4 regions of the Halomonas aquatica genome follow, and region 3 is predicted to be linked to each of the others. Evidence: predicted binding sites of a transcription regulator. Region 3 holds the regulator's gene; each other region holds the start of a gene.
The links. Region 3 encodes sigma-54, which starts transcription at its own class of promoters, with help from an activator protein. Its sites were predicted from a motif close to TGGCACNNNNNTTGCTNT; they were not measured.
Positions count from the first base shown of each region.

Region 1: the regulator sigma-54 is predicted to act here: its motif matches at 5,363-5,380, upstream of speB (agmatinase).
Region 2: the regulator sigma-54 is predicted to act here: its motif matches at 3,787-3,804, upstream of ABE960_RS04325 (CmpA/NrtA family ABC transporter substrate-binding protein).
Region 4: the regulator sigma-54 is predicted to act here: its motif matches at 3,976-3,993, upstream of ABE960_RS10420 (P-II family nitrogen regulator).

Region 1 covers NZ_JBEGCJ010000001.1:178,671-186,070, reverse strand. The annotation lists gene ABE960_RS00760 (ProQ/FINO family protein) at 1-1,014, shown strand, start outside; gene ABE960_RS00755 (porin) at 1,429-2,580, shown strand; gene ABE960_RS00750 (hypothetical protein) at 2,679-3,698, shown strand; gene ABE960_RS00745 (sigma-54 interaction domain-containing protein) at 3,830-5,251, opposite strand; gene speB (agmatinase) at 5,435-6,385, shown strand; gene ABE960_RS00735 (YjiH family protein) at 6,451-7,400, shown strand, end outside.
Region 2 covers NZ_JBEGCJ010000002.1:253,122-260,521, reverse strand. The annotation lists gene ABE960_RS04345 (fructosamine kinase family protein) at 1-30, shown strand, start outside; gene cynS (cyanase) at 46-486, opposite strand; gene ABE960_RS04335 (nitrate ABC transporter ATP-binding protein) at 479-1,417, opposite strand; gene ntrB (nitrate ABC transporter permease) at 1,422-2,279, opposite strand; gene ABE960_RS04325 (CmpA/NrtA family ABC transporter substrate-binding protein) at 2,281-3,693, opposite strand; gene ABE960_RS04320 (sigma 54-interacting transcriptional regulator) at 3,979-5,883, shown strand; gene ABE960_RS04315 (alpha/beta fold hydrolase) at 6,666-7,400, opposite strand, start outside.
Region 3 covers NZ_JBEGCJ010000005.1:290,946-298,345, reverse strand. The annotation lists gene rapZ (RNase adapter RapZ) at 1-894, opposite strand, end outside; gene ptsN (PTS IIA-like nitrogen regulatory protein PtsN) at 938-1,423, opposite strand; gene hpf (ribosome hibernation-promoting factor, HPF/YfiA family) at 1,431-1,739, opposite strand; gene ABE960_RS12595 (RNA polymerase factor sigma-54) at 1,910-3,334, opposite strand; gene lptB (LPS export ABC transporter ATP-binding protein) at 3,477-4,202, opposite strand; gene lptA (lipopolysaccharide transport periplasmic protein LptA) at 4,202-4,732, opposite strand; gene lptC (LPS export ABC transporter periplasmic protein LptC) at 4,729-5,313, opposite strand; gene ABE960_RS12575 (KdsC family phosphatase) at 5,317-5,889, opposite strand; gene ABE960_RS12570 (KpsF/GutQ family sugar-phosphate isomerase) at 5,921-6,895, opposite strand; gene ABE960_RS12565 (calcium/sodium antiporter) at 6,957-7,400, opposite strand, start outside.
Region 4 covers NZ_JBEGCJ010000004.1:299,929-307,328, reverse strand. The annotation lists gene ABE960_RS10445 (malate synthase G) at 1-117, opposite strand, end outside; gene ABE960_RS10440 (alpha/beta hydrolase) at 352-1,335, shown strand; gene ABE960_RS10435 (hypothetical protein) at 1,323-1,799, shown strand; gene ABE960_RS10430 (YifB family Mg chelatase-like AAA ATPase) at 1,812-3,314, opposite strand; gene ABE960_RS10425 (accessory factor UbiK family protein) at 3,408-3,761, opposite strand; gene ABE960_RS10420 (P-II family nitrogen regulator) at 4,057-4,395, shown strand; gene ABE960_RS10415 (ammonium transporter) at 4,431-5,681, shown strand; gene ABE960_RS10410 (P-II family nitrogen regulator) at 5,833-6,171, shown strand; gene ABE960_RS10405 (ferredoxin--NADP reductase) at 6,304-7,080, opposite strand; gene ABE960_RS10400 (LysR family transcriptional regulator) at 7,226-7,400, shown strand, end outside.

The sequences.
Region 1 (7,400 bases), on a different contig from region 3:
GAGCTCGATGAGCAGAACCGTGAACTCGAGGCGCACAACCTGCGCCTGCTGGAAAAAGATCCCGCCGAGGCGGGAACGATGCTCTTCCATCGCCAGGCGCGACGGGCCCTTGGGCTCTCCGCCCTGATCGGTCGTCGCCCGCGAAAGCCCGAGGCCGCCGAGGCGCTCTCCGATTCGCCTAAACCCGGTTCGCCCAGCTCCGAGTCGCCCAACCTGGAGTCGCCCGAGTCGGAGAGCACCTCCGCCCCAAATCCCGAGACGACGGCTGACCCGGCCGACCCTTCGGGGGATGTCTCCGCCGGTGTTCGTGACCAGGTTCGCCCCGACGTTCGCCCCGACGTTCGCCCCGAAGCTCGCGCTGAAGTTACCGGAGAGCCGGGCACGACCCCTGAGCTCGACATCGGTGAGGCTCCGTCTCCCCAGGCGCTGCTGGACGAGTGGTACCGGCGCTATTCGGCCACCTTCTTCAAGGGTCATACCCGGCCACTCAAGGTCGGCATCCACGAGGAGCTGACCGAGCGTGAGCCCTGGCCCGAGAAGCTCGTGCGCCGGGCGCTGGCCTGCTACGTCAACCTGCCGCGCTACCTCAAGTCGGTGCGCGAGGGGGCCTGGCGCCTCGACCTGGCCGGTGAACCGGCGGGCCAGGTGGATACCGCCGCCGCCGAGCATGCCCACAGGAAGCTGGAGCGACTGCAGGCCGATCGCCGCAAGTCCGCCCGCTCGGCCCGACCCCGCGGCAAGGGACGCGAGGCCGGCTCTGGCGACAAGGGCGATAGAGGAGATAAGGGCGACAGACGCGCCGAAGGGCAGGGCAGGCGTGACGGCCACGGTGACAACAGGGACGGTGAGCACAAGGCTCACACGAACAAGGCCGGCACGCACAATGCTTCCCCTGGGTCGTCGTCTGCCTCCTCGCGCCCTGCCGGCCCCTCCTCCGGCGCCCCCGAGAGCGGGGGCGCCGACACCCTGGACGAGAAGCTCTCCGCCCTGCTGGCCAAGCATAACCAGCGTTGATCTCCCCCTGACTTGTCTTCGTCATATTGGCAGGGCATCATGAGCCCGCTCATCGCGCCAGGCGCCCGATTCGGCGGCAACATCGCCGCGGCAAGCCGGAGGGGGCGCAGGGCTCGCCGGGATGGCGCCCGAATCGCAAGGAGCAGGAGGAGGCACCGGTTGTGGATGTGCGCGGCGAATGAAAACAGTGTTTTTTCTTGTTGCGTTCCCCCCGATACCCGGTATAAAGTTCCTCTTGCGAGCATTGGACTATAACAAGGCTTAGCCGTGGTCTGGCTCGCGACCTGCCACCTCCCGGGAGGGAGCCCGCAGGCACGAGAACCGGCACCAAGACCGGCCAAGCCCGCTGACCCGCTCATCAAGAACGGGCAGCTACGATCGAAACAGCAAGCTAGACAATAAGGAAACATCGCAATGAAAAAGACACTGTTAGCGACTGCTATTGCCGGCGCACTGGCCGCTTCCGGCGCCCAGGCTGCCACCGTCTACAACCAGGACGGCACCAAACTTGACCTGTACGGCAACGTCCAGCTGACCTACGCCAGCAAGGAAAAGGCTCAAGGCGACGGTACCGTCGAATCCGAAGACTCGCTGGTAGACAACGGCTCCACCCTGGGTGTGTCCGGCAGCCACCAGATCTCTGAAGGCCTGAGCGGCTACTTCAAGTACGAGTTCGAAGGCGACGCCGACGAAATTCAGGACGGCGGTGGCATGGATACCGGTGACCAGGCCTACTTCGGCCTGATGGGCAACTTCGGTGATGTTCGTCTCGGCTCCTACGATCCGCTGATCGATGACTGGATCCAGGACCCGTTCACCAGCTATCAATATGGGAGCCTTTCGGACTCCAACAGTGCCTATGTGAGCACCGAAGATTCCCGCGAGGGTGACAAGCTGCAGTACATGTCGCCTTCCTTCAGCGGCCTGCAGTTCGCCCTGGGCACCCAGATCCAGGGTGACGCAGAAGAAGCAGATTCCGTTGATGACTTCGAATCTGCTGCCGGTGATACCGTGAGCGTCGTGGGAGATTCCGGCGGCGACGCCTCCTTCTTCGGCGGCGTGAAGTACACCGCCGGTGCCTTCTCCATCGCCGCGGCCTACGACAACCTGGGCAACAACGACGGCACTTACACCAGCACCGATGCCGATTCCGTCGTCACCACCGGTGACTTCGACGCGGGCGACCAGTACGGGATCAACGCCCAGTACACCATCGACACCCTGCGCCTCTCCCTCAAGTATGAGCGCTTCGATGCCGGTACCGACGTCGTATCCGACGTCAACTATTACGGCCTGAGCGCCGACTACGGTTACGGCATGGGCAACATCTACGCCGCCTACCAGTATGTCGACGTGGGTGGTGGTACCCTGGTCGATACCGTCGACGACGCCGTGACCAGCGGCGACTGGCCGAACGAGCAGGGGGACGAGAGCTACAACGAGTTTGCGATCGGCGCAACTTACAACATCTCCGATGCCTTCTACACCTACGCCGAGGCTTATTGGTATGACCGCGCACTCGACGAGGGTGACAGCATCGCCGTTGGCGCCGCCTACCTGTTCTAATTCCCCCTGCATGCAGGGCCTGATCCTGCTGCAGCGGTCTTAGATCCAGAAAGCCGATCCTCAGGGGTCGGCTTTTTTATTCTCTGAGGCGAGGTTCCATGAAACAGCCCATTATCACCGTCAGCCTTCTGTCGCTGGGTCTCATGCTCGGCAGTGCCACGGCGCCTGCCAACGAGGTGGAGAAGCGGTTCCGTGAAGAGGGCAAGCAACTCGATCTGACCGGCTTCCTGCAGTCCGATACGGATGCTCGCAGCCGCAGCTTTCTGTTCGGGGGCGTCAACGCCCACGACTTTTCGGTGACCGAGGACGGTACCTACCTGGTCGAGAGCCGGGTTACCCCCGGATACTCCGAGGACTACCGCATAGCAGCCGTCCTCGAGGATGCCCAGGGGCAGGTGATCGCCCGCAGCGAGGCGCTAGGACAGAACGGCGGCCTGGCCCTGCGTCAGCGCCTGTCCCCCGGCGACTACATCCTGCGCGTCGAGGCCCAACGCTTCGGCACCCGCGGCAAGGCGGGCGATGGCTACTCCATCCGGATCGTCGGACTGGATGACCAGGGACGGCGACTGGAGGAGGCCGTCAGCGATGGCAACGGGCTGGTCTTCACCGGAAATGGGCGTGACGCCAGCGGCAGCGTTTTCGTGCGCAACCAGGATGACGTGGCGACCATTGCAGCGCCTCGACGTGACGTGGCGTCCGGCGCGGCGGCGACGGCCACAGCCGCCACCGGAGATTCGCCCGAGGCGTCGGCCTCCGTGGCGCAAGGGTCACCCGAGCGTGACGAGGCCGCGCCTGGTTTCCAGACCATCGTCACCGACGTGAAGATTCGCGCCCGGGGCGAGGTGCTGACCTTCGAGGTGGCCGAGCAGGGTCGGGTCGCTATCACCACCTCCACCTATCCGCCGGGCTACCAGGACACCTACCGCATCGTCCTCGAGGTGCTGGATGCGTCCGGTCGGGTGGTCGCCGAGGGCGCCGGTCAGGGCTTCGACGGCGATGTCGACATGGAGACGGCGCTTTCACCGGGCCGTTATCGCATCCGCGTGCAGGGCCAGAAGTTCGGTAACACGAGAGGCGTCAACAACTACGAGCTGAAGGTGCAGCGGCTGGATCGCTGACAGGAGAATGGCTGCCAGGACGCTGGATGGGTCCTGAACGCCTGTTGGACAGCAAGGCCCCCGGCGTGAATGCGCCGGGGGCCTTGTCGTTGGGCATCAGGCCGCTATGGAGATGCGAACACTCGATTCACTCATCGCTGGATGCGCAGGCCATGCTGTTTGAGCTTCCTGACAACGCTTGGCTGGCTGATGCCGAGTCGCTCGGCAATGGCATAGGTGCTGGGCAGAGACTCGCAGAACTCGGCAAGGATGGTGCGCTCGGCGCGGCTTAGAGCGTCCTTGAGGCCTTCCTCCTCGTGGAGAGTCGGAAAGGAGATTTGGTCTGGAACGCCTTGGTCGGAGGCGTTGGCTGTCGCTGTGACCGGATGGGCAGGAACTGGTGTGTCGGCATGGATGGTGTCATCACTGGATAGCCAGGCCCGCTCCAGCCAGTTCTCAAGCTCCCGCACGTTGCCGGGCCAGTCCTGACGCATTAACGACTTCCAACTGCTCCGCGCGAGTAGTTTCTCCTGCCTATAGCGTCGATTGAGTTGCTTCAGCTGCCGCTCGACCAGGCCGGGAATGTCCTCCCGGCGCTCTCGTAGTGGCGGCAGGGTGACGGGTATGACGTTCAGTCGGTAGAAGAGGTCCAGGCGGAACGACCCTTCCTTCACTAGTCGGCTGAGGTCCTGGTTGCTGGCTACCACGAGGCGGAAGTCGACGCGGCGTGACTGGTTGTCGCCCAGACGAGAGATGCGCCCATCCTGGATAGCTTTCAGTAGCTTCGTCTGTACCCCCAGGGGCAGCTCGCCGATCTCGTCGAGGAAGAGCGTACCGCCTGCGGCTTGCTCGATCAGCCCGATGCGCCCGCCGGGAGCGGCGCCGCTGAAGGCCCCGGAACGATAGCCGAACATCTCCGCCTCGAACAGGCTTTCGGGTATGGCGGCACAGTTGACGTCGACGAAGGGGCCGTCGTGTCGAGGGCTCCAGCGATGAAGCTGACGGGCGAAGGCCGTCTTGCCGACCCCGGACTCGCCGAGCATCATCACCGTCGCGTCCGTGGGGGCAACCCGGCGGAGCAGCAGGGCCACCTCCCGCATCAGGGGGCTCTTGACCTCCAGCTCGTCGAGCTCGCTCTCCAGTGTCGCACCCTCCTGCTCGAGTGCCTGGCTGCGCTTCAGGTGGTCGCTGAAGCGCTGCTGCAGCAAGGTGTATTCCTGCTGCAGCAGCTGAAGGTCGGTGAGATCCATGGAACGGCTGACGACGGCCACCAGCTCTCCCGCTTCAAAGACCGGATGGGCCTGGGCAATCACCTGGCGCCCGGTGCCGGTGCACTGAACGAGCTGTACTGGTTCTCCAGTGTGCATCACTTCGATGCTTATCGATGGATTCAGCACCCCCTCGTCTTCGAGACGCTGCACGCTGCTTGCCAGGAGTTGTTCACAGGAGATGCCATATACCGCCGCGGCACTGGGGCTTACATAGCGAACCTTGCCGTCGGCATCGACCACGAAGTAGTGGTCATGGGCGGTATCGATGATGGTCCTGAGGATGAGACTGTCGATGTTGCTCATGTGGTCGACCTTGGATTCATGAATGCATCAATGATTCATTATTGCATCATTGTTGGATGGTGAGTGATCTAGTTATGAATCATTTGTTTGGGTCAGGCCCCGAAATCCGGGTGGCATGGTTTGTGCACATTTAATGTGAACCTTGCGTATTCATCACCGACCAGAAAAGCAAAGGACCTTTGCATGAGTGAGTTCAACCAGCCCCTGGGTGGCAACGACATGCCGCGCTTCGGTGGGCCCGCGACGATGATGCGCCTGCCGACCCAGGAAGGCGCCGAGGGTCTGGATGCAGCCTTCATCGGCATTCCCATGGACATCGGGACTTCCAATCGCCCCGGGACCCGCCTGGGACCCCGCCAGATTCGCGATGAGTCGCGGATGCTGCGTCCCTACAACATGGCGACCCGGGCGGCACCCTTCGATAGCCTCCAGGTTGCGGACATTGGCGACGTGCCGATCAACACCTTCAACCTGCCCAAGAACCTGGACATCATCTCCGGCTTCTATGACCGGGTGCTGGCCCACGACTGCGCGCCCCTTACGCTTGGCGGTGATCACACCCTGACCTGGCCGGTGCTCCGGGCCATTGCCAAGAAGCACGGCCCGGTCGGGCTGATCCATATCGACGCCCATGCTGACATCAACGACACGATGTTCGGCGAGGAGGTGGCGCATGGCTGCCCGTTCCGCCGCGCTCAGGAGGAGGGCCTGCTGGATAGCCAGCGGGTGATCCAGATCGGCCTGCGAGGTACCGGCTACGCCGCAGAGGACTTCGACTGGTGCCGCGAGCAGGGCTTTCGCGTCGTACAGGCCGAGGAGTGCTGGTACAGGTCGCTCGCCCCGTTGATGGCCGAAGTGCGAGAGCAGATGGGCGACGGGCCCGTCTATATCTCCTTCGATATTGATGCCCTCGATCCCTCGGTCGCGCCGGGCACCGGCACCGTCGAGATGGGAGGCCTGACTTCTCAGCAGGGGTTGGAGATCGTGCGAGGCGCAGCCGGGCTCAATGTGGTAGGCGGTGACCTGGTGGAAGTGGCACCGCCCTATGACCCCAGCGGCAACACCGCCTTGATTGGCGCCACCCTGCTCTACGAGATGCTTTGCGTATTGCCGGGCGTCAAGCGTCGCGATTGAAGCGTCTGGCCTGAATACAGGTCAGCCATAGATTTTCACAATGACAAGTCAACCTGAGGTAATCCATGCCATCTTCTCTCGATAGCTCCGACAACATAGCGCTTGAAGGCGAGCCGCTGTCACGGCACGGCCTGATCAAGTTCATCGTACCGTCGCTGATGGGCGTTCTGCTGTTCCTGGTGCCTTTCTCGGTAGGCGATACCATCAATATTGGCATGGGCCTTGCCGCCGATTGGCTCAAGGCCCTGCTGGGTGAGTCGCTGCCTGCCATCGCCACCCTGGTACTCTGCCTGTCGTTTGTGCTGACCCTCTACGTGAAGGCCTCCAGGCCTTCCTGGGCACAAGGCAGCGCGCTGGGAGAGCTGTTCGACGTGACCCTCCCGTGGACTATCATGCGGGGGCTAGGGGCGATATTCGCGCTGATGATCTACTTCAAGGTCGGTCCCGAGTTTGTTACCGCCTCCTACACTGGTGGCGTCATGCTCAATGACCTGGCGCCGGTCCTGCTGACTTTCTTCTTCTTTGCCGCCATCCTGCTGCCGTTCCTGGTCGATTTCGGCTTCATGGAGTTCATCGGCAGCCTGCTTCGCACTCCCTTCCGCTTGATCTTCGGCCTGCCCGGCCGCAGCGCCATCGATGCTACCGCCTCCTGGATGGGCTCCGGCACCGTCGGCGTCCTGATCACGACCCAGCAGTATGAGAAGGGTTTCTACAACTGCCGCGAGGCGGCGGCCATCGCCACCAACTTTTCCATCGTCTCGATCGCCTTCGCGCTCCTGGTGGCCAGCTTCATCGGTATCAATCACCTCTTCGTGCCCTTCTACCTGACGGTGGTGGTGGCCGGTCTGGTGGCCGCCGTGATCGTGCCGCGTATCCCGCCGCTCTCACTCAAGTCGAACAGCTACTATGAGCCGGTGGGCTGTCAGCTGCAGGAGGAGCGTACAGGGGATCAGGGGCTGTTGCGCTACAGCCTGGGGATGGCCGTCGCCCGCGCCGAGAAGGCGCCAGGCCCGCG
Region 2 (7,400 bases), on a different contig from region 3:
ATCGGCAGGCTGGAGAATGAGCCTGGGTGAGTTACCAGGCGTGAGTTACCAGGCCTTGTAGGGCAGGAACTTGCCATTGAGGGTCAGCAGGACACGATCGCCTTTCGGGTCCTCGATCTTGTCGACCTCCATCGAGAAATCGATGGCACTCATGATCCCATCCCCGAACTTCTCCTGGATCACGTCCTTCAGGGTGTCTCCGTAGACGCCTACCACCTCATAGAGGCGATAGATCAGCGGGTCCTGGGGAATCGCCTCGTCCCAGGCCTTGGTGGGGAAGGCCTCCAGGGCGGTGGCGACCTCCGGCTCGGCTTCCAGTACCTTGCAGATCTTCTTGGCAACGTCCGGTGTGGCGCTGTTCATGCCGTAACAGGCCGACGCCACCCAGACCGGTGACATGCCGATGCTCTTGCCGATCTCTTCCCAGGTCAGTTTCTTGCGGGCCTTGGCGGCGAGCAGGGTGTGGCGCATCTCGAGCTTATCCATGATGGGTCTCCTTGGGATTGAAGTTCACCAGTTTGCTGCTGGCAGGGTCGCCCTCGTCGGGCGTCGAGGAATCCGAATCAGCCTCGACAGGGTTGACCTTCTGGGGATAGGACAGCCCACGCCCGTCGATATCGGCGGTACGCAATGTGCTTGACCGATTCACCAGGAAGTCGATCAGGTAATTGCGGATCTTGTAGTAATTGGGGTTCTTGACGACTTCGGCGCGGCTGCGCGGCCGGGGCAGGTCGATCTCCACAGCCTCGGCGATGCGAGCCTCGGGCCCGTTGGTCATCAACAGGATGCGGTCGGCCAGCAGGATGGCCTCGTCGACATCATGGGTGATCATGAACACCGTCTGGCGGTCACGCCCCCAGATCTTGATCAGTTCGTCCTGGATCACACCGCGGGTCAGGGCATCTAGCGCCCCGAAGGGTTCGTCGAGCAGCAGCAGCTTGGGCTTGGTGGCAAAGGTGCGCGCGATACTGACGCGCTGGCGCATGCCGCCCGAGAGCTGGGATGGCTTGCGGTCGATGACTTCATCGAGGCCGACCATGCTCAGATACTCCCGGCTGTGCTCGTCCACCTTGGCCTTGCTCCAGTCCTTCCAGCGCGCGCGCACGCCGAACTTGACGTTCTCCAGGGCAGTGAGCCAGGGCAGCAGGCTGTAGTTCTGGAAGACCACCCCGCGCTCGAGCCCGGGACCCTTCACCTCATGGCCTTCCATGATCAGGCCGCCATCGGTGAACTGGTCGAGGCCGGCGAGGGCATTGAGGATGGTCGACTTGCCGCATCCAGAGTGGCCGATGATGCACACGAACTCGCCCTTCTCGAGATTGAAGTTGACGTTCTCGAAGACGGTCAGGTCGTCCTGGCCACGTCCCTGGGGAAAGCGTTTGCTGGCCTGTTGGACTTGAACGAAATGTTGACTCATGGGGTTACTCCTCGTAAGTCACCAGGCGCGAGACGAAGGCCAGGCACATGTCGAGCAGCATGCCGACCACCCCGATCATCAGGATCGAGAAGATCACGCTGGTCAGGTCCAGGTTGTTCCACTCGTTCCAGACGTAGTAGCCGATGCCGGTGCCGCCGACGAGCATCTCTGCGGCGACGATCACCAGCCAGGCGATACCGATCGAGATGCGCATGCCGGTGAGAATGGTCGGTGCCGCGGCGGGCAGGATGACCTGGAAGGCGGTCTTCAAGGGCGACAGCTGATGGGTGCGGGCGACATTGACCCAGTCCTCACGCACCCCGGCCACGCCGAAGGCGGTGTTGATCAGCATCGGCCATATCGAGCAGATGAAGATCACGAAGATCGCCGACGCCTCGGAGTCACGAATGATGAAGAGCGCCAGGGGCATCCAGGCCAGGGGCGAGATCGGTTTCAGCACCTGGATGAAGGGGTTCAGCGCCCGATACATCAGCGGCGACATGCCGATCAAGAAGCCCACCGGGATGGCGACGGCCGCCGCCAGCAGGTAGCCGGCGAGTACCCGGTAGAGAGAGTATCCCAGCTGGATGCCGATGCCCTTGTCGTTGGGTCCGGCGTCGTAGAAGGGATTGGACAGCTCCTCCCAGGCGCGCTCGATGACGTCCGAGGGCGGGGGCACCCGGGCGGTGTCCTCGACGCCGCCCATCAGCTTCTCGTACTCGGTCATCTCGACGCTGTTGTCAGCGCTGGGGACCTGATTGAGACCCTCCCAGAGGCCCAGCCCGACGACCAGCAACACCAGGGCGACCAGCGCCGCCCTCATGTTGAGACTGAGATTCCACTCGGTGGTCGTACGATCCATATCAACCCCTCCCGATGGCGAAGCTCTTCACATAGGCTTCGGGCTGGGTGTAGTCGAAGGTCTTGCCCATGATCTCGTAGTTGCGGCTGGCCTGTTCGGGGGCGTCGTAGCCCAACTCCTTCATGACCTTCCTGGCATCGCTGGCCAGGTAGACCTGCTCGGCGATCTGCTGGTAGTTGACGTCGCCCTCGATGTAGCCCCAGCGCTTCATCTGGGTGAGTATCCACACTGCCATCGAGTGCCAGGGGAAGGGGTCGAAGTCGATGCGGTCCGGCACCTGCTGGACCCCGCCAAGGCCGTCGGCGTAGGTCCCGGTCAATACCTGCTCGATGACCGTCACCGGCTGGTTCAGGTAGTTGGTCGGGGCAATCGCGGAGGCGATTTCCTTGCGGTTCTCATGCTTCGACGAGTACTGGGTCGCATCGATGATGGAGCGCAGCAGGGCGCCATAGGTGTTGGGGTTCTCGGTGGCGAACGCCTGGCTCGTGGCGAAGGCGCAGCACGGATGGCCTTCCCAGATTTCCTTGGTCAGCAGGTGGATGAAGCCGATACGCTCGTAGACGGCGCGCTGGTTGAAGGGGTCGGGCGACAGGAAGCCATCGATGTTGCCGGCCCGCAGGTTGGCGACCATCTCGGGGGGCGGAATCACTCGGATCTGAATGTCCTGATCGGGATCGAGCCCGTGCTCGGCCACGTAGTAGCGCAGCAGGAAGTTGTGCATCGAGTATTCGAAAGGCACCCCGAAGATGAAGCCCTTCCACTGCTTGGGATCGCGCTTGTCCTTGTGGTCATTGTGCAGCACGATCGCCTGGCCATTGATGTTCTCGACGGCCGGCATGATGTAGGGCTCAGGGGTCGAACCCGCACCCATGGTCATGGCTAGCGGCATCGGGGTCAGCATGTGGGCCGCGTCATACTCGCGGTTCAATGACTTGTCGCGGGCCACGGCCCAGCCTGCGGTCTTGATCACCGAGACATCCAGGCCATAGCGCTCATAGAAGCCCATCGGGTGCGCCATGATGATCGGGGTCGCACAGGTGATCGGCACGAAGCCGACGTTGAGCTTGGACTTCTCCAGCGGCCCCATGTCCTCCTTTACCGCCGCCTTGATGGCATCCATGGGCAGGAAGCTCGCCAGGGCGGCGGCCGCGGTGCCGCCACCGACCAGTTTCATGAACTGGCGGCGATGCATGTCGCTGTGGCCGAAGATGCCGCGCACCAGCGTGCTCTCCACGACACGATCGAGCATCGCTTCGTTGTCCGGCAGGGCTTCCTGCTCGGTCTTGGCATGGGCCGTATGTGCATGGTCGTGGTGGCCGGAGGTGGCCTGACAATCATGACAGTCGCACGAGCGACCATGGATCAGCGATTGGCGATGGTCGAAGGGGTTACCCAGGCTGTTGTGATCTTTCATGTTGTAGTTCACCTCACTGGATCATGGGGGAGGGGAGCCGCTTCATTGGCGGTCTGTTCGAAGGCCCAGCGTCTCGACTGGACACCGAATAAAGTTGCGAACGCCGTGCCAAATCACTTGAATGCGAATAAAAGGAATATCCGTCAATGGGTTGATGGTTGGCATGTGCAGGCCAGCCCACCTCTTATGCGTGACGATATCTCGTAATTTACGAACCTTCGTGACTATAAATGACGAGATTTCGAGTCTGTCGTGGTCCTGGTGTGTTAAAAAGAGATCACTGCCATGCGAGCCGACCCCATGCCCCTTTCCGACCAGGCCTTCCAGGCCGCTCCGCAAGCCATGCTGATCGTCGATCCCTTCGAGGACCGGCTGTTGAAGGTCAACCTTGCCGCCGAGACGCTGATGGGGGGCGATGCGGATCAGCTCAACGCACGCCCGTTCAGCCATTTTCTGAGTGCCTCCCTGCCGCTCTGGGTGACTTTCAGCGATGAAGCCCTGACGCGTCCGCCGGCCTGGTCGGATGACCTGGTGTTGCTTGACCTGGGCCGTCAGCCGCATCGGATCGAGATCTTCGCGGTGCCGTTGGCCGAGGGGTCTCGACTGCTGCTGACCCTGGTCGAGCGTGACAAGGTCGAACGCCGTCGGTCCCAGGCCGATCTGAGTCGCCAGCATCGAAGCGGGAAGGTCGGTTGGCAGCGCATAGAGCAGGTCTTCGAGCGCATCGAACGCCAGAATCAGCTCATCCTGGGGGCGGCGGGGGAGGGCATCTATGGGCTTGATGCCGAAGGCAAGACCACCTTTGTCAATCCTGCCGCCGAGCGCATCCTCGGCTGGAGCAGTAGCGACATGGTGGGTCACGATGCCCATCGGCTGTTTCATCACACGCGCATCGATGGCAGTGAGTTCCCCGTGCAGCAGTGCCTGATTCACGCCTCGTTCAGCGACGGTCAGGTCCATCGCGTCGATGACGAGGTGTTCTGGCACAAGAATGGCGAGCCGGTGCCGGTCGAATACACCAGTACGCCCATCTTCGAGATGGGGCGTCTGGTCGGCGCCGTGGTGCTGTTTCGCGACATCAGTGAGCGAAAGCAAGGCGAACAGCGACTGCGTGACGCCCTGGCGGAGGTGGGCTCGCTCAAGCGGCGCCTGGAGCTCGAGAACAAGTACCTGCAGGAGGAGATTACCGCCGAGCTCAATCACAGCGAGATCGTCGGCGAGAGCCCGGCGGTGGCACAGCTGATTCGTCAGATCGCCCTGGTGGCGCCCACCGATGCCAACGTGCTGATCAATGGTGAGTCCGGCACCGGCAAGGAGCTGATCGCCCGCGCTATCCATGCCGACAGCTCGCGGGGCGATCGCCCGATGATTCGGGTCAACTGTGCGGCGATTCCCCGTGACCTGTTCGAAAGTGAGTTCTTCGGGCATGTGAAGGGGGCCTTCACCGGGGCGACCAGCGACCGGTTGGGGCGTTTCGAGCTGGCCGATGGCGGCACCCTGTTCCTGGATGAGGTGGGGGAAATTCCCCTGGAGTTGCAGGGCAAGCTGTTACGGGTGCTGCAGGATCAGCAGTTCGAACGGGTCGGCGAGGTCCATACCCGGAAGGTCAATGTGCGCGTGATGGCCGCGACCAATCGCGACTTGCATGAGATGGTGGCCGCCGGCACCTTCCGCGAGGATCTCTATTTCCGCCTCAATGTGTTTCCGATCGCCTCGGTCCCCCTGCGTGAGCGCATCGAGGACGTGCCCCTGCTGGCACAGCACTTCCTGAAACGTGCCTGTCAGAAATTCAACAAGCCCGGAGAGCGCATCCCGCTTGCGCAGCTGGAGGTGCTCAAGCGCTATCGATGGCCGGGTAATATCCGCGAGTTGGAGAACATCATCGAACGACAGGTCATCGTCTCTCAGGACCGGCGGCTGATCTTCGATGATCTGTTGTCGGCCGAGCCAGGGCCGGGAGCTCGGACGTCGCTCCCCACGGTCACGCAGCGGGCGCCGTTGCCCGAGCAGGAACTCTCCCGTCGCCAGCGCGACAATGTCGTCACGGCACTGATGCAGAGCGCAGGCAAGGTATCGGGGGCAGGGGGGGCAGCGGAGCTGCTGGGGGTCAAGCCGACGACGCTGTTCTCACGACTTCGCAAATGGGGCATCGAGCCCGCCGACTTCAAGGCTCGCGACAGGACCAGCTGAGGCCGCGGGGCCGATGATCATCGACCCCGCGGTGGACGGGCATTCCGAGGCTGTTCGCCGTGGTGACGACGATAGCCTCAGGGCTATCGACTCCCGTCGGTGCGTCGACTGTCCGTAGAGAGCGGGTTCTGTCCCGAACTGGCGACAGGCTTGGAGTTACGAAGCCGTCGGCCACCACGGCGAGGCGTAAGATCTACCTGTTCGATGAATTCCATATCATCCCAGTCCGTTCCGTTGAGGCCCCGGGCCTTTTTATCGGGCCGCCGACCCCGACCCCCAAAGGTCCTGTCCCTCTCGCCTTCCCCGCCCTCGGGGCGGACCTCGGCGCTGAGCGGGCGCATGGGCATCAAGCCTGTCATGGCGGTGATGAGGAGGAGGCCGCCTGCCAGCCTGAACAATCGACGTCGTTCCGGGTTCGGAGTTACCGGAGGTTCGTCGGGGTGAACCGCGGGTGCAGGATAGATGACGTCCGCTACGGGCATACGGGCAGTTTGGTCCATTATTATTTCCCCTTCACTGGGTTTTTTTCGACCGCCGACGCCGGAGGGCCCAGAGTCGCGCACGAAAGTGCGTGCTAGAAGCGTGCCATCCATCAGGCCCTGGTTGAAAAGAAGTAGAAGTACATTGTGTTGAGAAAATCGACCGATCGTTCGTTTTTCTCAAAAGGCGAGAAAAACCCTGGAAAATGCACGAATTCATGCAAGGAGAGGCGCTCCGTGCGTCATGTGAGTGCATCAGACCCCGAGGGGATTCGAGCCCGAAGGCCCGTCTTCGCTGGCTCTCTAGCTGTGATCTCTCGGGCGGTTGTCCAGGCGGCCCAGCAGGCGCTGCCACAAGGAGGACATGCCGCTTCGGGCACGTGTGATCGGGTGGGGTCCGGCCGACCCGGCCAGGAACTCGGCAATCGGTGCGACCTGGTCGACCCGGTCGAGCATGGGGGCGTGGCCACAGCCGGGCACTTCGTGGGTCACCAGGCCGGGCTGCGCCTCGGCCATGCGTGTCACGCTCTCGGCCTTGAGCAGCGGCGATTGCCGGCCTCGGACGACCATCAGCGGGCAGCGGATTGCGGCCCAGTCGGCCCAGGTGTCCCGGGGGGTGTCATGGACGAATTGCTCGCCGATGCGGGGATCGTAGTGGTAGGTCCAGCTGCCGTCGGGCAGGCGACGGGCACTGCCCAGGGCGAGGCGACGCCAGGCGTCGTCACCCTCGATGCCGAAGCCCTTGTAGTGGCGCCGTAGCTCGGCCTCCAGGTCGCCGAAGCGGGTGAAGCGATGGGGCACGCCGAAGTAGCCGGCCAGATCCGCCAGACCCTCGGGGTCGAGTTCCGGGCCCACGTCGTTGAGCACCAGCCGCTCGATGCGCGCCGCGCTCTCCGGCTCGGCGGCCAGGAGCATGCCGATCAATCCGCCCATGGAGGTGCCCACCCAGGGAACCCGCTCGAGGCCGAAGTGATCGAGCAGCGCCAGTGCTACGCTCATGTAGTTAGCGTAGAGGTAGTCGTGGGCGGGGTAGAGCGA
Region 3 (7,400 bases):
GTGGCCCGCCGTTTCTTCGGTGGCGAGTTTGACCTGCATCCCCAGCTCGCGATGGCGAAGTCTGACGCCGGCATGCCGCCGCGAGAGATGATTGGCCAGTCGTTCGGCCAGGTAGACCGAGCGGTGCTGGCCCCCGGTGCAGCCGATGGCCACGGTGAGGTAGCTGCGCTGGCTGTTCTGGTAGCGCGGCAGCCAGCGCTCTACCCAGGCGAGGATGTCATCGTGCATCTCGGAGACCACCGGGTAGCTGTCGAGGAAGGCGATGATGCTGGCCTCTCGTCCCGTGGCGTCCCGCAGTGCCGGGTCCCAGTAGGGGTTGGGCAGGCAACGGGCGTCGAAGACGATGTCCGCATCCAGCGGCACCCCGCGCTTGAAGCCGAAGGACTCCACGGTCAGGGTCATCTGCTCGGCCCGATGGCCCGCTACCTGGTCGGTGATGCGCCCCCGTAGCTCGTGCACCGAGAGCCGCGAGGTGTCGATCACCAGATCGGCGAGATCGCGGATCTCCGAGAGCGCCTGTTCCTCGGTGTCGATGGCCTCGGCCAGGGTCATGCCACTGCCGCGTGTGAGCGGGTGGCGGCGCCGGGTGTGGGAGTAGCGCTCCAGCAGGATCCGCGCATCGGTGGTCAGGTAGACCACCTGGCACTCAAGGTCGCGGGTGCGCAGGTCATCGAGCAACTCGGGAAAGCGTTCCAGGGCTTCCGGGAGATTGCGGGCATCGATGCTGACGGCGATCGAGGAGCGCACGCTGCGATCACCCTGGAGCTCATCAACGAGTGGGCCGAGCAGCATCGCCGGCAGGTTGTCGATGGCGTAGTAGCCCAGGTCTTCAAGCGCCTGCAGCGCGATCGACTTGCCGGAACCCGACCGGCCACTGATGATCACGAGCTGCATGCGGGTCTCCTGGTCGTGGTAATGGCCGGGCGGCCAAGGAGGATCAGCCTCCCTGGCCGCCGGTCTGGGCCTGTTGTCGAATCGCCTCCATGAGGAGCTCATGGAGCTCGCGCTGGCTTGCGCTGTGACGCAGGCGGGCCCGGGTGTCGGTGTCGTTCATCACGCCGGCGACCTGGCCGAGCAAGGCGAGATGCGCCTCGTCGGCCTCCTCGGGTACCAGCAGCACGAAGACCAGGTCTACCGGTTCCCCGTCGATGGCATCGAAATCCACCGGTTCGGCCAGCTTGAGGAAGCCGGCGATGGGTGCCTTGCAGTGAGGGTTTCGTGCGTGGGGGATGGCGACCCCGTTGCCGATGCCGGTGCTGCCCAGTCGTTCGCGGCCGATCAGTCGGCTGAAGACCTCCTGGCTGTCGAGGCTCGGCGTGTTCTGGGCAATGAAGGTGCTGAAGAATTCCAGCACTCGCTTCTTGCTCCCCCCCGGCACATCGAAGAGGGTGCGCTCGGGGGGCAGGATGGCGTCCAGTGTCATGACGGAATCAGCGGGCGCCAGCGCCCTGGGCGCGGGCCTGGGCCTTTTCCTTGTGCTTCACCAACTGACGGTCGAGCTTGTCGGCGAGAGCATCGATGGCGGCATACATGTCATTATCCATGGCCTCTGCATGGAGGTCGGCACCGGCGGCATGAAGGGTGCAGGCCGCCTGCTGGCGTTCCTTCTCCACGGAGAGGGTGACCTGCACGTTGGTGATGTTGTCGTAGTGACGCTCGACGCGGGTAAGTTTCTCCTGCACATAGTCACGCAGTGCGTCGGTCAGGTCTACATGGTGGCCGGTGATGTTGACTTGCATGACACGCTCCTTGCTCTTACGGGGTGTGAATCGATTGTAACCCTTTTTGTCGTCCTGCATACCCCCGCGGTCGAGGGGATTGGATTTCTCGCCGAATAGCGTGATTTCAATTGCTTGCGGCAAATTCGGGAGAAAGCATCCGGGTACTGGAGTGCGCCATTGGACCCCGTTCAACGCAGCCGCTTGCGCTCGCTGGAGGAGGGGATTCCCATCGCCTCGCGATATTTCGCTACCGTGCGTCGCGCGACGCCGATGCCGGCCTCATCGAGCAGGGCGACCAGCTTGCTGTCGGAGAGTGGCTTGCGAGGGGCCTCGTCCTGGATCAGCTTGCGAATCCGGGCGCGGATGGCGGTGCTGGAGTGGGCATCACCCTCGCCGTTGCCGCCTCCTACCTGGCTGGAGAAGAAGTACTTGAGCTCGAACATGCCGCGCGGGGTATGGATGAACTTCTGGGTGGTGACTCGCGAGATGGTCGACTCGTGCATCTCCACGACCTGGGCGATATCGGCCAGGATCAGGGGTTTCATGGCCTCCTCGCCATGCTCCAGGAAGTCGATCTGGCGCACCATGATCTCGCGGCCCACCCGCAGCAGCGTATCGTTACGGCTGGAGAGGCTCTTCATCAGCCAGCGCGCCTCCTGCAGGTGGTCCTTGAGGAACTGGTTGTCCTCGCTCTTGTCGGCTCGTCGAATCAGCGCGGCATAGTCGGGCTGGATGCGCAGGCGCGGCATGGCCTCGGGATTGAGTTCTACCTGCCAGCCATCGCGGGCATGCCGCGCGATCAGATCGGGAATCACATAGTCGTTGTCGTTTTCGGTGAAGGCGCTGCCGGGGCGGGGATCCAGCGAGCGTACCAGGTCGATCACCGTGTCGAGGGCCTCATCGTCGAGGCTGAGCCGGCGCTTGAGAAGGCGTCGGTCGTCGCCGGCGAGGGCCTCGAGGAACTGGCGAACCAGGCGGCGGGCCTGGGGCAAGAGCGGTGTGTCATCGGGCAGGGTGGCCAGTTGCAACATCAGGCACTCGCGCAGGTCACGGGCGAAGACCCCAGTGGGCTCGAACTGCTGGAGGCGCAGGAGCACCTGCTCGAGTTCCCGGCTCCTGAGGCCCGCGAGGCCCTGGGCCCTGAGGCCGTCGCGGATCTCCTCCAGGGGCTGGGTGAGGTAGCCGTCGCCGTTCAGGCTGTCGATCAGGCTCTCGGCGATGAGCATCTGGCGCTCGTCCAGGTTGGTCATGGCCAGTTGCCAGGCCAGATGGCCCTGCAGGCTCTGCCCCGACGCCTGACGCTCGAAATCGGGACCCTCGCCACTGCCGCCGGCAGGAACGCTACCAAGGTCCTGATAGGTATCCGACCAGTCGCTGTCGGTGGTGAGTTCGTCGGGAATCTCGCTGGCCCAGTCGTCGTCGGGTGTTTCGTCCACCTCCTCTTCGCCGAAGTCATCTTCGACATCCAGCAGGGGGTTGGAATCCAGCGCCTGCTGAATCTCCTGGCGTAGGTCCAGGGTCGAGAGCTGCAGCAGGGCGATGGCCTGCTGCAGCTGGGGGGTCATGGTCAGCTGGGTGCCGACGCGAAGCTGCAGGGAAGCCTTCATGGCCATGAGAGGAGTTCCCCCGACGTGAGGAAAACTCCCACCCTAGCCCCTGGCCGAGGGGGTTGCAACTGGAAAAATGCAACAATCGTGCCATGCGCAATCTTCATGCCGCTTAGCCATAACGACATTTATATCATGAGATTGGAGTTCAGAGCCGGAAGTCCTGGCCCAGGTAGACCTCGCGGACGCGCTGGTTGGCCAGGATCGCCTCGGCATTGCCCTCGGCGATGATCCGGCCGTCACCGACGATGTAGGCGCTGTCGCAGATATCGAGGGTCTCGCGCACATTGTGGTCGGTGATCAGCACGCCGATTTCTCGGGCCTTGAGCTGGCGGATGATGCCCTTGATCTCGCCCACCGAGATGGGGTCGACGCCGGCGAAGGGTTCGTCGAGCAGGATGAAGGCAGGCTCGGTGGCCAGCGCCCGGGCGATTTCCACGCGTCGCCGTTCGCCACCGGAGAGGCTCATGCCCAGGTTGTCGCGGATGTGCGTCACGTGGAAGTCCCCGAGGAGCTCCTCGAGCCTGGCCTCGCGGCCCCTGCGGTCGAGGTCCGGGCGTGTCTCGAGGATCGCCATGATGTTGTCGGCGACCGACAGCTTGCGAAAGATCGAGGCTTCCTGGGGCAGGTAGCCGATGCCGGCCCTGGCCCGCTCGTGCATGGCTGCGGTCGAGAGGTCCAGGTCGTCGATATGCACCTCGCCGGCATCGGCGCGCACCAGACCGACGATCATGTAGAAGGAGGTAGTCTTGCCGGCCCCGTTGGGGCCGAGCAGGCCGACGATCTGGCCCTGCCCGATGGAGAGGCTGATGTCCTGCACCACTCGGCGACGCTTGTAGCCCTTGGCCAGGTGCTGGGCTCTCAGGGTCTTCATCACTGGCCGCCCTGCTTTGCGGGCTCGAGGGTCATCCGCACCCGCTGGCGCTCCTGTACACCTTCTGCATCGGAGCGGGCCTGGACGACGCGGCGGTCGAGGAAGTATTCGAGGTAGCCACCATCGAAGGTGTCGCCACCCTGATGCAGTTCGGCGCGGTCTATCAGTTCGATGCGGCGCTCGGCGACGTGGTAGATAACGGTGCGGCCCCAGCCGCGGACCATGGGCTCGTCCGGTGCGGGCAGTTGCTCGATGTAGGCGCGCTCGCCGGTGGCGGTGGCTTGACTGAGCTGGCCCTGGTCGTTGCGCCGTATTTCCACACGGTCGCCGGTCAGCTGCATGCTCCCCTGGCGGATGTCCACATTGCCGGTATAGACGGCGGTGCCTTCGCGATCGTCGAGATCGAGCTGATTGGCCTCCACCTCGATCGGGGCGCTGGCGTCACCCTCCAATGCCAGTGCCTGAGCACTGCCTAGCAACAGGCCGATGACGACGAGGGTCGAAAGGGGGGCGAGGGAAGTTCGCGTCATGACTCGGGGTCCTCGTGGGTCTGGGGCGGATGGTGGCCGCGGACATTGTCGGTCAGCCGGGCGCGGTTGTCATGGATCCAGGCGTCGAAGCGCTCGCCGCTCATCCGCTGGGGAGGTTGGCGCAGCACAGCCGGCGTCTCGCTCCAGGCGTGGCCGCTATCGGCATCGAAATGCAGGATCTCGGTGTCCAGTTGCCAGCGCTCCGCAGGGGCCCGGAGCTGCGCATCGCCGGACAGGGTCAGCGGGTTGCCGCCCGTCTCCAGGGTGCCTCTGTCGCCGCGGGCCAGCCAGACTCGGCCCGAGTCGTCCAGCAACTTGCCCTGCGGGCGCTGCAGGCGGGTGATGTCGTCATGGGGGGTGTGGGTCAGCCGCGGAGTGTCGAGGCGCTGGTGGGGCTGCCCCTTTGCATCGAAGCGGGTCAGCCGGGCGTTCTCCAGATAGTAGTCTGGCTCGCCCGACGCGCCCCCCGGCACCGGGCCGGGGAGGGGGGCGTCTTGCAGGTCGAGCAGGGCCAGTCCGCCACCCAGGGCGAACAGCAGCAGCAAAAGGCCGGTGCGAAAGCCGGGGCGCGGCAGGCCCATGGATCAGGTCGAGCCGTGCAGGTAGGTGTCGAGCACGGCGTCCCAGTGTCCCTGGGCCTGAAGAAGGGTGTCGCAGATCTCCCGAACAGCGCCGTGGCCGCCCATGGTTTCGGTCACCCAGTCGGCCTGGCCGCGGATATAGCTCGGTGCGCCGGGCACGCTGATGCCGATCCCGGCCCGGCGGATGGCGGCCACGTCGGGCATGTCATCACCGCAGTAGGCGACCTGCTCGAGTTCGAGGCCGAGCCGTCCGCACAGCTCTCGCAGCACGGTCAGCTTCTTCTCCGCTCCCTGGAAGACATGCTTGACGCCCAGCGCGGCGGCGCGCTGGCTGACCATCGGTGAGTCACGCCCGGTGATCAGTGCCACCTCGATGCCGGCGCGCTGCACGAGCTTGATGCCGTGTCCGTCATGAGTGTGGAAGGCCTTGATCTCGACGCCATCGGCCTGGAAATAGAGGCGCCCGTCGGTGAGCACACCGTCCACGTCCAGGGCCAGCAGGCGGATGTGGCGCAGTCGGTCCACGAGCTTGCTGTCATTCAGTGGGCTGTCGTTAAGTGAAGAGGCAAGGCTCATGGTATCTCCGGGAAGTGGTCGGAATAGATGATTAAATGACGCCGGTGGCGAGCAGGTCATGCATGTGAAGGGCGCCTACCGGGCGGCCGTCGGAGTCTACCACCGCCAGTGCCGAGATGCGGCTGTCCTCCATCATGCGGACGGCCTCGGCGGCCAGGGTGTCGGGAGCGATGCGCTTGCCGGGGCGAGTCATGACGTCGTCGACGGTGAGTGCCGAGAGGTCGCTGTGCTGGTCGAGGGTCCTACGCAGGTCGCCGTCTGTGTAGACCCCGGCCAGGCGGCCATCGGCACCCACTACGCAGGTGAATCCGAGGCCCTGGCGCGTGATCTCCAGAAGGGCGTCGCGCAGGGGGCTCCCCAGCGGAACCGTGGGTAGCCGGCTGCCCTGATGCATCAGATCGGCGACCCGCAGCAGCAGGCGCTTGCCGAGGCTGCCGCCGGGGTGCGAAAGGGCGAAGTCCTCGGCCGTGAAGCCGCGGGATTCGAGCAGCGCCACCGCCAGGGCGTCACCGAGGGCAAGGGCGGCGGTGGTGGACGAAGTCGGCGCCAGGTCCAGCGGGCAGGCCTCGCGCTCGACCCCGGCATCCAGGTGGGCGTCGGCATGGCGGCCCAGGGTCGAGTCGGGGCGTCCGGTCATGGTGATCAGGGGCGTTCCCATGCGCTTGAGCAGGGGCAGCAGGGCGGTGACCTCGGCGGTCTCGCCGGAGTTGGAGAGCGCCAGCACCACGTCGCCGCGGGTGATCATGCCTAGGTCGCCATGGCTGGCCTCGCCAGGATGCACGAAGAAGGCCGGGGTGCCGGTGCTGGCCAGGGTGGCGGCGATCTTGCCGGCGATATGCCCAGACTTTCCCATGCCGATGACCACCACCCGGCCCCGGCAGGCCAGGATCAGCCGGCAGGCATGGTCGAAGGCATCGTCGAGGCGCTCGGACAGGGCCGCCACGGCCTGCTGTTCCAGTTCCAGTGTGCGGCGGGCACTGTCGCGCAGGAGGGAAGTGCCGGCCATGGAAGGAGTGTCGTTGGTCATGACAGTGATTGTTGCCCGTTGTGGGGTTTCACTCAAGGGGTCAGGCGGCAGCGGGGAGGCCCGAACTCCCCAGCCAGACCAGGTAGACGGCATAGCTCACCACCAATAGGGCGCCTGGCAGGCGTCCCAGGTGTCCCCGCCGGTTCCACAGCAGCAGGGCCCCCAGGGCCAGGGTCAGCAGCAGCATCACCGGGTAGTCGCGGCCGGCCGCCGCCGGATCGGTGGCTCCCGGCGCCAGCAGGGCGGGGATGGGCAGGACGGTCAGCATGTTGAAGAGGTTGGAGCCGATGACGTTACCGATGGCCAGGTCGTGGTGGCGTTTCAGGGCACTGACGACACAGGCGGCCAGTTCCGGAAGGCTGGTACCGATGGCCACCACGGTAAGGCCGATCACCAGTTCGCTGACGCCGAGCCCTCTGGCCAGTTCGCTGGCCCCCCACACCAGTGCCCGGGAACTGGCGACCATGATCACCAGGGTGCCGGT
Region 4 (7,400 bases), on a different contig from region 3:
CACGCCGCTCCAGAAGGCTTCGGGGTCGACGCCGGACCCGGGCAGGGCCTGTTCGTTGATGAAGCGGTCCAGCTCGGCGGCCACCTGGAGGCGATGGCGAGTAATGCGTTGGGTCATGGGTCGTACTCCTCATGCTTGGCTGTTCGGTGCCCCCTGGCACCGACCGGCCGGACAGGGAAAGATGACTGCGTAACACCGATTTTGTGGAAATTGCTTCCACATGTAAAGCCGCAGCCGCCATGAGGGGCCAGAAGCTAGACCAAATGATGAGGCCCATGGCCCGTCCTCTCAGGCTTCGCTGGTGGAGCCGCCGGCTTGGCGCTAGCATGAACGGGCATTGCGGAGAAACCGATGAGCGACTTTACCCCCCTGCAGGCCCTGGGGCCCCTCGCCCCCGCGGACCTATCCGGTCAGGCCCTGGAACGCTATCTGGGCCACTATGGCCTGGCACCCCTGCTCGCCGAGCGGGTAGGCCTCTACGTGGGCTATCTGGAGGCGGGCGACTTTCGCCTCTGGACCCAGGTCTGGAGTCCCGAGTCGCCCATCGGCACGGCCTTCATCGTGCACGGCTACTTCGACCACCTCGGCCTCTACCGCCACCTGCTGGAACGCCTGCTCGCGCGGGGCTGGCGGGTCGTGCTCTGGGACCTGCCGGGTCATGGCCTCTCCAGCGGCCGGCGCGCCTCCATCGACGACTTCAATGACTATGGCAGCTGCCTGCAACGGCTGCAGCAACATCTGCAGGACGAGGGGCTGGCGCCACGCCCGTGGCTAGGCATCGGGCAGAGCACCGGGGCGGCGATTCTCGCCACCGACGCCCTGACCCGCGGCGACGACGGCCACTGGTCGGGACTGGCGCTGCTCGCACCGCTGGTTCGCCCCTGGGGCTGGAGCCAGTCGAACTGGTTGCACCTTCTGGTGGGCCCCTTCGTGAACTCTGTGCCGCGCAAGTTCCGCGCCAATTCCACGGATGCCGATTTCGCGGACTTCCTGCGCGACGGCGATCCCCTCCAGGCGGACCGCCTGGTGATGGACTGGATCGGTGCCATGCGCCGCTGGATGCCGCAGCTGCTGGCGCTGCCACCGAGTCCCGTCCCAACCCTGATCCTGCAGGGCGAGCAGGACCTGACCGTGGACTGGGAATGGAACCTCACGGTGCTGGCACGTAAGTTCCCCAACGCCGAGATCCATCGCCACCCCGAGGCCCGCCACCACCTGGTCAATGAGGCCGAGCCTATTCGCCGCGAACTGTTCTCGGTACTCGACCGATTCGTCGCGACGCTGGAGCCTTCCGGTGCCCCGAAAGGCGAGGGGAGTGCGCCATGCGCTACCTGACCCTGCTGCTGACCCTGCTGCTCGCCGGCTGTGCCGGCTCCCCGCAGCAGCCGGCTACCGCGCGCCAGGCCCTGCTGGGATTGAGCGAACGCGCCGCCGATCAGGTCACGGCGACGCCGCCCCTGGCGCGTCCGGCCGTCGATCAGGTCCTGCTGCTGGCCATGCCGGAGGTCGACGCCAGGCTGGGGTTCACCGACGAGCGCCTGCTCGAGAGCCTGACTCGGGCCCTGCTGGCGGTCTCGAGTGGCCCCCAGGTGCTGGAATGGCGTGAGGCCATGGCGCAGGGCGGCCACGACAACCAGTGGCGACTGGACACCCGCCTGATGGCCGACGGCCCCCGCCTGAGGCTCTCGGATCGCGAGTTGCTGCCCTATCGCCTGAACCTGGAGCTGCGCCGCACGGGACGCGACGAACCCGCCTGGCGCGCGGAGATCAGCGGAGCCCTGGACGCCACGGCGCTCTGATCGCGGTGCCCGTCATCGCTTCAGCAGCCGGTCGAGTTGACGATAGCCGATGGCCTCGATCAGCTGATCGCGCCCGGGGCGCCCCTCGCCGGCCAGGTCGGCCAGGGTCAGGGCCACCCGCAGCACCCGATGGTAGGCCCGAGCCGACAGCTTGAGCCGCTCCAGCACACCGGCCAGCCAGGCCCGATCCCCTGCCCGAAGGGCACAGGCCTCCTCCAGGGCTCGTCCGGCCAGTTGCGCATTGAGCACCCCGCGCGTCGCCTGTCTCGCCCGCGCCGCCAGCACCCGCTCGCGCACCACCATCGAGGACTCGCCCGGCTCACGGGAGGTCAACTGCTCCGGCGCCAGCGCCGGCACTTCCACCTGAAGGTCGATGCGGTCGAGCAACGGGCCGGAAAGTCGTGCCTGATACCGCTGGATCTGGGCAGCGGTGCAGTGGCAGGGCTGGCGTGGGTCGCCCAGATGCCCACAGGGGCAGGGATTCATGGCCGCTACCAGCTGAAAGCCGGCAGGAAAGCGTCGTTCGTGGCTGGCCCGGGCGATATGGATCTGCCCCGACTCCATGGGCTCGCGCATCACCTCCAACACGTGTCGAGAGAACTCCGGCAGTTCGTCCAGGAACAACACGCCACGATGGGCCAGGGAGATCTCGCCGGGGCGCGGCTTCGAGCCGCCGCCTACCAGGGCCACGGCGCTGGCGGTGTGGTGCGGGGCACGGAAGGGGCGCACGCCCCACTGCTCGGCATGCGCCAGCCCGCTGACCGAGCGGATCGCCGCCACCTCCAGGGCCTCCTGCTCGGAGAGCGGCGGCAGGATGCCCGGCAGGCGACTGGCCAGCATGGTCTTGCCGGTCCCCGGCGGGCCGGCGAACAGCAGGTTGTGACCGCCGGCGGCGGCCACCTCCAGCGCACGCCGGGCCTGATGCTGCCCCCTTACCTCGGCCAGGTCGGGGCCCGGCTCCGTCGAGGGGGCGGGACCTGACGAACGGTGCGGGAGAAGGGGCTCCTGGCCCAGCAGGTGGGCCACCACCTCGAGCAGGTGATCGGCGGGCAGCACATCGAGGTCGCCTGCCAGGGCGGCTTCGTCGGCGTTGGCCCGGGGCACGATCAGCCGGCGGCGCGCATGGCATGTTGCCATGGCCATCGGCAGTACCCCGGTCACCGGCCGCAGCCGACCATCGAGAGCCAGCTCCCCGGCGCACTCTATCCCCTCGAGGGCCTCGCGCGGCACCTGGCCCGAGGCGACCAGCAGCCCCAGGGCGATGGGCAGGTCGAAGCGGCCGCCCTCCTTGGGCAGATCGGCGGGGGCCAGGTTGAGGGTGATGCGTCGCAGGGGGAAGTCGAAGCCGGCATTGATCAGGGCACTGCGTACCCGCTCGCGGCTCTCCTTGACGGCGGCCTCAGGCAGCCCCACCAGGGTAATGCCGGGCAGGCCATTGGCCAGATGCACCTCGACCAGCACCTCGGGCGCCTCGAGTCCGAGGCTGGCCCGGGTGTGGATGATTGCCAGCGTCATGCGCGATCCCTCGCCGCCTGTCTGACTTCAGGCTAGTCCAGGCCGGCGGGGTGCGCCCGGGCACGATTGATAGGGGACAGGGCAGGCAGAGGATCAGCGGTCGGTCTCGCCGGCGCCGGCGTCCTCCTCGGGGCTCGACTCGGCGCTTGGTGTCTCCGGCAGCGCCTCTGCAGGCTCGCTCGGTGAAGTCTCCCGAGAGGTGGCTCCATCCAGCCCCTCCTCCAGCGCCGCCACCTGCTGCTCCAGCGCCTCGACCCGCGCCCGGGTGCGCTGGAGCACGTCCATCAGGATGTCGAAGTCCTCCCTGGACACCAGCTCCAGGCGGTCGAAGGCGCCCTTGACCACCTGCTGGATGCCCTTCTGTACCTCTTCCGGCGCCTGGGAAGCACCCTGCAGCCGGTCACCGATCTGCTGGGCCAAGCGACTGATGCGATCATGGCTCACCATGGTGTCTCTCCTGAAACGTGATTGGATGCCTGACAAGAGGATACGCAAGCCTCCGGCACCACGCATCACCCTTCTATGCTCACTTATGGTGCGCAGTCATTCTGATAAATGCACCACAATGAATCATCATCGCCATCGACCTCGTTCGTCCCGCCGCCGTCCACACACAATAACTCGTCACATCCATATGATTTAAAATGAAAATTTTAAAATCTGGCATGGTTATCGCTTAAACAGGGCAGCCACTTGTCGGGCGGCACCATGCCAGCCCATATTCCAGCAAGGGAGATTCGGAATGAAGCTGATCACCGCCATCATCAAACCATTCAAGCTCGACGACGTCCGTGAGGCACTCGCCGACAACGGCGTCCAGGGCATCACCGTTACCGAGGTCAAGGGCTTCGGCCGCCAGAAGGGCCATACCGAGCTCTATCGTGGCGCCGAGTACGTCGTCGACTTCCTGCCCAAGGTCAAGGTCGAGATCGCGGTTGACGACTCACGACTCGAAACCGTGCTCGATGCCATCTGCAGTGCGGCCAACAGCGGCAAGATCGGTGACGGCAAGGTCTTCGTCACGCCTCTGGAGGACGTGATCCGCATCCGCACCGGTGAACGCGGTGCCGATGCCGTCTGACCACCCCTTCCCATTTCTGACGTGGAGAGACACCCATGAGTGAACTACCCGAGCTGAGCTATGCGCTCGATACCTTCTACTTCCTGATCTGCGGCGTGCTGGTGATGTGGATGGCCGCCGGCTTCTCGATGCTCGAGGCAGGCCTGGTGCGCTCCAAGAACACCGCCGAGATCCTGACCAAGAACATCGCCCTGTTCGCCATCGCATGCACCATGTACCTGCTGGTGGGCTACTACCTGATGTACTCCAGCGATGCCGGCGGCTTCCTGCCTAGCCTGGGCGCGCTTATCGGCAGCGAGAACGGGGTCGAAGCGGTGCTCGCCGGCGGCGATGGCGCCCCCTACTACTCCATGCGTTCGGACTTCTTCTTCCAGGTGGTGTTCGTGGCGACCGCCATGTCCATTGTCTCCGGTGCCGTCGCCGAGCGCATGAAGCTGTGGGCCTTCCTGGCCTTCGCCGTGGTCATGACTGGCTTCATCTATCCGGTGTCCGGCTACTGGACCTGGGGCGGTGGCTGGCTGGCCGAGGTCGGCTACTCCGACTATGCAGGCTCCGGCATCGTGCACCTGGCCGGTGCGGCCGCGGCCCTGGCAGGCGTGATGGTGCTCGGCCCGCGTAAGGGCAAGTACGGCAAGGACGGCAGCATCTATGCCATCCCCGGCGCCAACCTGCCGTTGGCCACCCTGGGTACCTTCATCCTGTGGATGGGCTGGTTCGGCTTCAACGGCGGCTCTGAGCTGAAGATGTCTGACGTGTCCTCCGCCAACAACGTGGCCCAGGTATTCGTCAACACCAACGCGGCCGCCGCCGGCGGCGTGATCGCCGCGCTGATCCTGGCCAAGATGTGGTTCCGCAAGGCCGACCTGACCATGGCCCTGAACGGCGCCCTGGCTGGCCTGGTGGCCATCACCGCCGATCCGCTGTCCCCCAGTGCGCTGGGCTCCGTGTTCATCGGCGCCGCGGGTGGCCTGCTGGTGGTGATCGCCATCGTGGCCCTGGACAAGCTGAAGCTTGATGATCCGGTGGGTGCCATCTCCGTACACGGGGTGGTGGGCATCTGGGGCGTGCTGGCCGTACCGCTGACCAATAGCGGTGCCAGTTTCGGTCCGCAGATCATCGGTATCCTCGGCATCTTCTTCTGGGTGTTCCTGGCCAGCCTGATCGTATGGTTTATCCTCAAGGCCGTGATGGGCATCCGGGTCACCGAAGAGGAAGAGTACGAAGGGGTCGACCTGACCGAGTGCGGCCTGGAAGCCTACCCCGAGTTCAGTGCCTCCAAGAAGTAAGACACCTACGCGAGTGAGCCCACGCTCCTCCTGGCCCCCTTCGGGGGGCTTTTTTTATTCCTCCCGCAGCGGGTGTATGCTCTGGCACAATGAACGCAGCCAGGGTGGCGTCCAACGCCACCGACCAACGGACAGGACGAGGATCAAGACCATGAAACTGGTGACCGCCATCATCAAGCCGTTCAAGCTCGACGACGTCCGGGAATCGCTCTCCGAGATCGGCGTCCAGGGCATCACCGTTACCGAGGTCAAGGGCTTCGGCCGCCAGAAGGGCCACACCGAGCTCTACCGCGGCGCCGAATACGTCGTGGACTTCCTGCCCAAGGTCAAGCTCGAGGTGGCCGTGGATGACGACATGGCGGTGAAGGTGATCGATGCCATCACCCAGGTGGCCAACTCCGGAAAGATCGGCGACGGCAAGATCTTCGTCACCGCTCTGGAGCAGGTGATCCGCATCCGCACCGGCGAGACCGGCAAGGACGCAGTCTAAGCGCGTAGCGCCGCAGACTGCTGTCATCGGCATTGCCGATAGCAACGCAAAACCCCGCCGGATTCGATCCGGCGGGGTTTTCATTTTTCCATCTCGATACCTGCCGCCCATGACCGGGCGGCTTGGCGCTGCTCACTTCTCGACGAACGCCCGCTCGATCACGTAGTCGCCGGGCTCACCCATGCGCGGCGAGATGGTGAAGCCGAGCTCGTCGAGCAGGTGGCTGGTGTCGTCGAGCATCGCCGGGCTACCACAGATCATGGCGCGATCCTGCTTGGGGTCGATGGCCGGAAGCCCCGTGTCCTCGGCCAGCTTGCCGCTGCGGATGTGGTCGGTCAGCCGCCCCATGGTGTGGAATTCTTCCCGGGTCACCGTGGGGTAGTAGACCAACTTCTCGCTGATCTCCTCGCCCAGATACTCATGGGCGGGCAGGTCCTTCTGGATGAAGTCGGCGTAGGCCAGTTCGCTGACGTTGCGGACGCCATGGACCAGCACGATCTTCTCGAAGCGCTCGTAGGCCTCAGGATCCTGGATCAGGCTCATGAACGGCGCAAGGCCGGTCCCGGTAGAGAGCAGGTAGAGGTTACGCCCCGGCAGAAGGTCATCGGTGACCAGGGTACCGGTGGGCTTGCGACTGACCATGATCTGGTCGCCGACCTCGAGGTGCTGGAGGCGCGAGGTAAGGGGACCATCTGGCACCTTGATGCTGAAGAACTCCAGATGGTCCTCGTAGTTGGGGCTGGCAATGGAGTAGGCCCGCATCAGCGGCTTACCGTTCACCTCGAGGCCTATCATGACGAACTGGCCATTCTTGAAGCGCAGGCTGCGCTCCCGGGTGGTGCGGAAACTGAACAGGGTGTCGTTCCAGTGATGCACACTGAGAACGTCCTCAAGCGCGAACTTGCTCATCCCGACTCCTTTTATATTCTATAAACGAATAAATAAGCCAAATATATTGTTAAGGCAATTCTAAGGGCCGGAAGGTTATCTGTTAAATGGATTGTATGGATAATACTTATCTATAATTTCGATATCATAGCCTGCGAGAAACGTCATGCGTTATACACTGCGCCAGCTGGAGGTCTTCGTTGCCGTCGCCCAGAACGAGAGCGTCTCACGTGCGGCCCGCTCCCTGGCGCTTTCCCAGTCGGCGACCAGCACCGCCCTGGCCGAGCTGGAGCGCCAGTTCGACTGCCGGCTGCTGGATCGCATCGGCAAGCGCCTGAAGC